DNA from 3 places in the Flavobacterium lindanitolerans genome. Region 3 is predicted to be linked to each of the others. Evidence: riboswitches for the same ligand, from Rfam matches in the RefSeq annotation. Region 3 holds a riboswitch; each other region holds the start of a gene.
What was found. A riboswitch is a leader RNA that binds a small molecule or an ion and turns the genes downstream of it on or off. The one in region 3 is predicted to bind S-adenosylmethionine.

Region 1 (2,272 bases), on a different contig from region 3:
CTATCCTTTTGTTCCATGTTTTGCTATAAATCGCAATCAGTGTAAAAATCAGCAGTATATAAATATACCAGGCATTTGCAATCAGGTCAATCACATCCAATCGTCCCTTTGCAAAATTTAAAATTAACAGCACTTGTGCTCCATACGGAAGAATTCCCTGCACTATACATGAAAAAATATCGAGAATTGCAGCTGTTTTTTTAGGACTCAGTTCATATTCATCACTAATTTCTTTGGCTATGGCTCCGGTAATTACAATAGAAACAGTGTTATTGGCAATAGCCACGTTGGTAAAACTCACCAAAGTACCTATTCCCATTTGTGCTGATTTTTTGCTCTTAATTTTTGACTTTATCTTTTGCAGAACATAATCAATGCCTCCCGCTTTTTCAACTAAGGCGGCCAGTCCGCCCGTTAGCATTGATAATAGAAATATATCGGTCATGCTTAAAAAGCCTTCATAGTTTTTCTGTAAAAAACTCAGTACAGTGAAATCATTTTGGAAAAAGCCAATAATTCCCGCAACCAATATCCCAATCAACAGGGTTATAAAAACATTTAAACCTGACACAGCTAGGCCTATTACAAGGATATATGGCAGTATTGTAATGAGTTCGTAGCTTTCTTTTTCAATAGCTACCGGACTTATTTCTGAATTAACTCCTAGATAGAAAAGTAATAGTATTGTGATAATAGATGCCGGTAACGCTATAAAGAGATTGACTTTAAATTTATCGCGCATTTCACATCCAAGCGATTGTGTGGCAGCAATTGTAGTGTCTGATATAATAGACAAGTTGTCTCCCAACATGGAGCCGCCCAGTAATGACCCGGCAATTAAAGGCATGGAAGCACCGCTTTTGTCAGCCAGGCTGATGGCGATTGGTCCTAAGGCTACTATCGAGCCGACAGAAGTTCCTGTGGCAGTTGATAAAAATGAGGCTATTAAAAAGATGCCTAATGGGAAATACTCCGTGTCTATTGTACTGATTCCTAAATTTACAACTGCGTCTACAGCTCCCATTGCCTGAGTAACGACAGCAAAAGCTCCGGACAGCAGATAAATAAGACACATTGTGATGATTTGATTATTTCCGCAGCCTTTTATCAGCGTGTCAACTTTTGCCTCAATAGATTCCCTAAAAAGTAAAAAGGCTGTAATTATCCCAAAAGTTACTGCTATTGGAGACGGCAAAGCATAAAAGTCATTGAGCAGGATTCCGACACCAAGGAATGTAAAGATAAAAATGAAAAAGGGCAATAAGGCTACAATAGAACCTTTAGTTTTAATAAGATGTTTCATCATCGATTGCTTAAAAATTAATAAAGCTCACGACGAAAAGCAAACCGAAAAAAGTGTGGAATGGCAACATTTTTTCCAAAGGATTTGGCTTATCGTTTTAGCACCTTGCTTGTTGTTGCAGGTTGCTATCTCTTTATGAGATTCGTGATAACGGATGCAAATATAAAGCATATTTTAAATTATATTTACAGTAATTGCAGTTTTTACAAATATTTAATAATCTTCCGCGCAATTAAATTATCTGTAAAAACAAAGCCTCTCTATTATCAATTCAACAGAGAGGCTTTTTGGTTTGTTTTATTTGAATTAAACTTCCGGCATGACAACATAACTGTTATCGTCTTTTACCTTCGGAAATTCTTTTTTTCTCCAACGTTCTTTTGCCGCTTCAATTTTTTCATTGCTGGAAGACACAAAATTCCAATAGATAAATCGCTCTTCAGGAAGCGGTTGACCACCAAAAAGAATAATATGGGTATTTGGTTTGAGGGTCATGGAACAGGCATTGTCCAATTTTGACACCAACATATTTCCTTTTTCAACATGATTATCACAGGCCTGAACAGCGCCTTCAACGACACAGATTCCAATTTCCCCAAAAAGCTGTCCTTCTGTATGGAGAAGGTATTCATCCTGGGTTTTGATTTCGACCATAAACAGATCAGAATGTACCGGAACCGGTGATTCTTTACCGTATCCTTTTCCTGCCACTAATGTAAATTCTGCCGTTTCGTCTTTCCATCGTGGCAGATCGTTCCTGTCAAAATGGTGAAATTCCGGCTCCATATCTTCTTTGTCTTTTGGCAGTGCTACCCATATTTGGTAGCCATGCATCATATACTCTTTTCCGTGTCTTAATTCTTCAGGAGTTCTTTCGGTATGGGTTACACCATTTCCGGCAATCATCCAGTTTACAGACCCCGGAGCTATTTTCTGTACAGTGCCAATACTATCCTTATGCATGACTTC
Region 2 (2,272 bases), 1.8 Mb from region 3:
GCAGGAATGAAAAATTTCCGGAACTGGAAGGGCCAAGCCCGTTTGAATATATACTTGCAGGATTCGCAGGATGTGTCAATGCGGTGAGCCAGCAGGTAGCTTCAGAGTTAGGCATCAACCTAAAGTCGTTACAGGTAGAAATAACCGGAGTTATAAGTCAGGAAGAAAGAGTAGGCTTCAGCAAAATCGAAATCGTACTAAAGCCAACAACAGATACTTCGCTTCAGGTACTCCAGAAGTGGTTAAAATTAGTACAGCAAAAAAGTCCGGTTTATGACAACCTGGTCAATTCAACACCGGTCGAGCTGATTTTATACAAAGAATATAATTATGCAGCATAAAGCATAAATCGCATTTGTTTAGTTTGTTTTATTTGTTTGTTTGTTGAAAGACTGCTTTTGATTGCCAGTCAAAAGCAGTTCTTTTAACTAAAAATCTCCAGAACCATGTCAGTTAAAAAAATAAATATCATTCTCTTTGGAATAGAAGAGACAGGGAGTTCCCTCATAACTGAGGTGCTTTCCAATCAGGAATCACTTCTTGAAAATAACAATCTTGATTTAAGATTGCCCGTAATAACCAATTCCACTGTAGCCTTCTTTGAAAAACCAACAGTAAGAAATTCCTGGGAAGCCAATTTTATCCAATTTGCAGTTCCTTTCAAAATAGCAGATATAATTAATTTCGTTCAGGAAAACGAACTCGAAAATCTTATTGCTGTAGATACCTCAAATACAGAAGACATCCTTCCTGATTATTTCGACCTGCTCCAGAATGATTTTGATATCATTAGCGCTAATCCATTGGTGCAGGCATTTTCGGCAGATTTCAAAATGGCATTAAACAATAGTATTAAAAAAACGGAAAAAGATTTTGTCTTCGTAAACCCAAATGAGAAGCATCTTTCCCCAAAACTGCTTGAACAAATCCTAAAGATGGCAGCCAAACAAAATTTTAGGATAGCGGTATAATTTCTGCAAACTATTGCAAAAACCAAACATATTGCATTACTTTGCAGTGTTCTTAAAAATATTGATTGTTATCACGAAAGGCGGAGGGATTAGACCCGATGAAGCCTTAGCAACCCTTTAAGCTTTAAAGAAGGTGCTACATTCTACCATATTATTGGATAGATAACACACGAAAAATCTACTTTTTTTCTCCCTTTTCCTGACAACATATCGATACTTTTTTTCAACCATTCATGGCTTGGGATTGTTTTTTCTATGCCATCGATTTTTGAAAAATACATTAGGACTTTTAGATTCATCAGAATCTTAAATAATCTAATAATAGTAAAAAATGTCAGGCATACAAAAAGCTATCAAAGAAAGAATTCTCATCCTTGACGGAGCAATGGGAACCATGCTCCAGCGGTATAATTTTTCGGAAGAAGATTTCCGTGGTGAAAGATTCAAAGAATTTCCACATCCGCTGAAAGGGAATAACGACCTCCTTTCATTAAGCCAGCCAAAAGCAATACAGGAAGTCCACCGTCAATATTTTGAAGCCGGTGCTGACATCGTAGAAACTAATACCTTTTCAGGAACAACCATAGGTATGGCTGACTATCATTTGGAAGATTTGGTTTATGAGCTAAACTATGAATCGGCAAGACTGGCCAGAGAAATAGCAGATGAGTTTACGGCAAAAAATCCGGATAAACCACGTTTCGTAGCGGGTTCTATAGGACCCACTAACAGAACGGCAAGCATGTCTCCGGATGTAAATGACCCCGGTTTCCGTGCCGTGACCTTTGATGAATTACGCATCGCCTATAAACAGCAGGTCGAAGCCCTGATTGATGGAGGTTCCGATATTCTGCTGGTAGAAACCATATTTGATACTCTGAATGCAAAAGCAGCACTTTTTGCCATCGAAGAAGTCAAAGAAGAAAGAAATATAGATATTCCGGTCATGGTTTCCGGCACGATAACAGATGCTTCAGGAAGAACACTCTCCGGCCAGACCGTAGAAGCATTCCTGATTTCCATTTCTCACATTCCGCTATTGAGCGTAGGATTTAATTGTGCTTTAGGAGCAGACCAGTTAAAACCTTATTTACAACGACTTTCGCATAATACCACATTCAATGTTTCGGCACATCCCAATGCAGGTTTGCCCAATGCTTTCGGGCAATATGACCAGACACCGGAAGCTATGCAGGTTTTGATTCGGGAATATCTCGAAGATAATCTCATTAACATAATTGGAGGATGTTGCGGAACAACCCCGGAACATATCCGCCTGATTGCAGAAGTAGCAAAAGAAT
Region 3 (2,272 bases):
GCATCTTCCAAACCCACAGAAAGTCGGATTAGGCTGTCGGTCACGCCAGACTGGTATCTTTTTTCAGCAGGAATTGATTTATGAGTCATTTCACATGGAAGGCAACACAGGCTTTTCACACCACCTAAACTTTCAGCCAATTGGAATAATTTCGTTCCTGATACAATTCTTGAAGCCAGTTCCTTATCGTCAATAACCAAATCAAAAGTCACAACACCTCCAAAATATTTCTGCTGACTTTTGGCAATTTCATGATTGCGGTGGGTTTTCAAGCCCGGATAATAAACATTACGGACCAGTTTTTCAGTAGTCAGGAATTCGGCAATTTTTTGTGCATTTTCAGCATGCTGCCTGATTCTTAAATTAAGGGTTTCAATACCGCGAATAACCAGCCAGCTGTCAAACGGACCTAAAATAGCACCGGAAGCATTTTGGATGAATTTAATTTTAGCACCTAATTCTTCCGTAGCAGTAATGACCAGACCGGCTATCAGGTCACTGTGCCCTGAAATATATTTTGTAGCACTGTGAACAATTAAGTCGGCACCAAAATCAATTGGTTTTTGGGCGATAGGAGAGGCAAAGGTATTGTCTACGCAGAACAGGATGTTGTTTTCTTTTGCAATTTTCCCAATAGCACGCAAATCTGAAATCTTTAATGTTGGATTGGTCGGAGATTCAATCCATATCAGGGCTGTCTTGTCACTGATGGCCTCAGCAACGTTCTTTGCATCGGTTGCATCAACATACGTTACCTGTATCCCGAATTTTTCATACACATGGGTAAACAGGCGAAAAGCACCTCCGTAAATATCATCTACGGCTATGATTTCGTCTCCGGCCGATAGTAATTTCACTACTGCATCTATCGCAGCTAATCCGCTGGAAAAAGCATAACCGTTGGTTCCGTTCTCCAGTTTGGCTACCAGGTCTTCAAGAACTTTTCGTGTAGGATTATTGCTTCTGGCATAGTCGAAACCTTTGTGAACGCCTGGAGCATCCTGAACAAAAGTAGAAGTCTGGTAAATTGGCACCGAAATGGAACCTGTTAGTTTATCAACCGGAATGTAGTTTAAAATTTGAGTTTGCTCTTTCATCTTGATTCGTTTTTAAGATTTAATATTTTTTCGCTTTTAAAAAAATATTCGAAACCAGATATCGGAAAGGGCATAAAATAAAAATGCTCCTCCGATAAGTCAGAAGAGCAAATAATATCTCGAGTTATTATGTACTATTTTCTAAGCTTATCTTTCCCTGCCAAAGCAAGGGTTGAATGTGGCACCTTATCCTCAAAAGGACAGGTTGCCAAGACGTCATAGGGTCAATTCCCTCGGTCTTTCTGGATAAGAATAATCTTTTAAAGAACTTGGTTGCAAATTTAGAGTATAAATTTTTTAAAAACCTAATAAAAAATAAAATATTTTATATTTAATTGATTTTCAAGGCGTTGAATTAGATGTAAAAGGCTTTAAATAGTCAGCTTTAAAGTGTTTTATAAAATTTCATTTTCGTAAATTTGACATTCATATCTAAAAAATATTGGTTTGAATTCAAAAATAACCCAAATTATTCCCCAGCTACCTTCTTTAGACTTTGAAAAATCCAAACAATTTTATCAGGAAATTTTAGGCGGTAAATTAGTTGGTGAATATGAAGACCTTTTAATTTTTTTATGGGATGATAATGAAATACACCTTTGGAAATGCAATGAAAAAATAGTTCCGGAAAATTCAAGCTGCTACATTCGGGTAAATGATATTGAAGCTGTTTTTGAACGGTATAAAAAAATTCTTGGAGATAAGATAGCACTTAAAAACCAGCCTTGGGGAATGCGGGAATTTTATATTATTGACGATAGCGGCAATTTGTTTAAGTTTGGACAGCCAATTCAATAACTTATGAAAAAAATTACTTTTTTAATAGTCTTGTTGTCAGGTTTCTGGGCTGTGGCTCAGGAAGATGCCTGGGTTTATTTTACAGATAAGCCTGATGCCGCTCACTACATGGCAAACCCGCTGGAGATGCTTTCGCAGCGAGCACTTGACAGAAGAACAAGACAGAATATTGCATTAGACGAAAAGGATGTCCCTATTTCCGTATCGTATATTAATCAGGTGACGGCTTCGGCAGGAATTACAGTCAAGGCCAAATCAAAATGGATGAATGCATTGCATATCAGAGGTACGGTAGAAGCCATTCAAAACCTCGAAAATCTTACTTTTGTCGACCATATCCAGTTTGCCAATCCAACTTTGAATACTGCGGGCCGTGC

Region 1: it holds a riboswitch for S-adenosylmethionine, as region 3 does, so the genes downstream of both, B0G92_RS12945 (Na+/H+ antiporter NhaC family protein) here and B0G92_RS08030 (trans-sulfuration enzyme family protein) in region 3, are expected to answer to the same signal.
Region 2: it holds a riboswitch for S-adenosylmethionine, as region 3 does, so the genes downstream of both, B0G92_RS00325 (homocysteine S-methyltransferase family protein) here and B0G92_RS08030 (trans-sulfuration enzyme family protein) in region 3, are expected to answer to the same signal.

The regions. Positions count from the first base shown of each region.
Region 1 is NZ_PJND01000009.1:70,002-72,273, reverse strand. It holds gene B0G92_RS12945 (Na+/H+ antiporter NhaC family protein) at 1-1,303, opposite strand, end outside; SAM-I-IV-variant riboswitch at 1,363-1,459, opposite strand; gene B0G92_RS12940 (pirin family protein) at 1,610-2,272, opposite strand, start outside.
Region 2 is NZ_PJND01000007.1:51,574-53,845, reverse strand. It holds gene B0G92_RS00335 (OsmC family protein) at 1-341, shown strand, start outside; gene B0G92_RS00330 (hypothetical protein) at 447-971, shown strand; SAM riboswitch class I at 1,037-1,140, shown strand; gene B0G92_RS00325 (homocysteine S-methyltransferase family protein) at 1,303-2,272, shown strand, end outside.
Region 3 is NZ_PJND01000007.1:1,822,439-1,824,710, forward strand. It holds gene B0G92_RS08030 (trans-sulfuration enzyme family protein) at 1-1,097, opposite strand, end outside; SAM riboswitch class I at 1,242-1,350, opposite strand; gene B0G92_RS08035 (bleomycin resistance protein) at 1,545-1,895, shown strand; gene B0G92_RS08040 (S8 family serine peptidase) at 1,899-2,272, shown strand, end outside.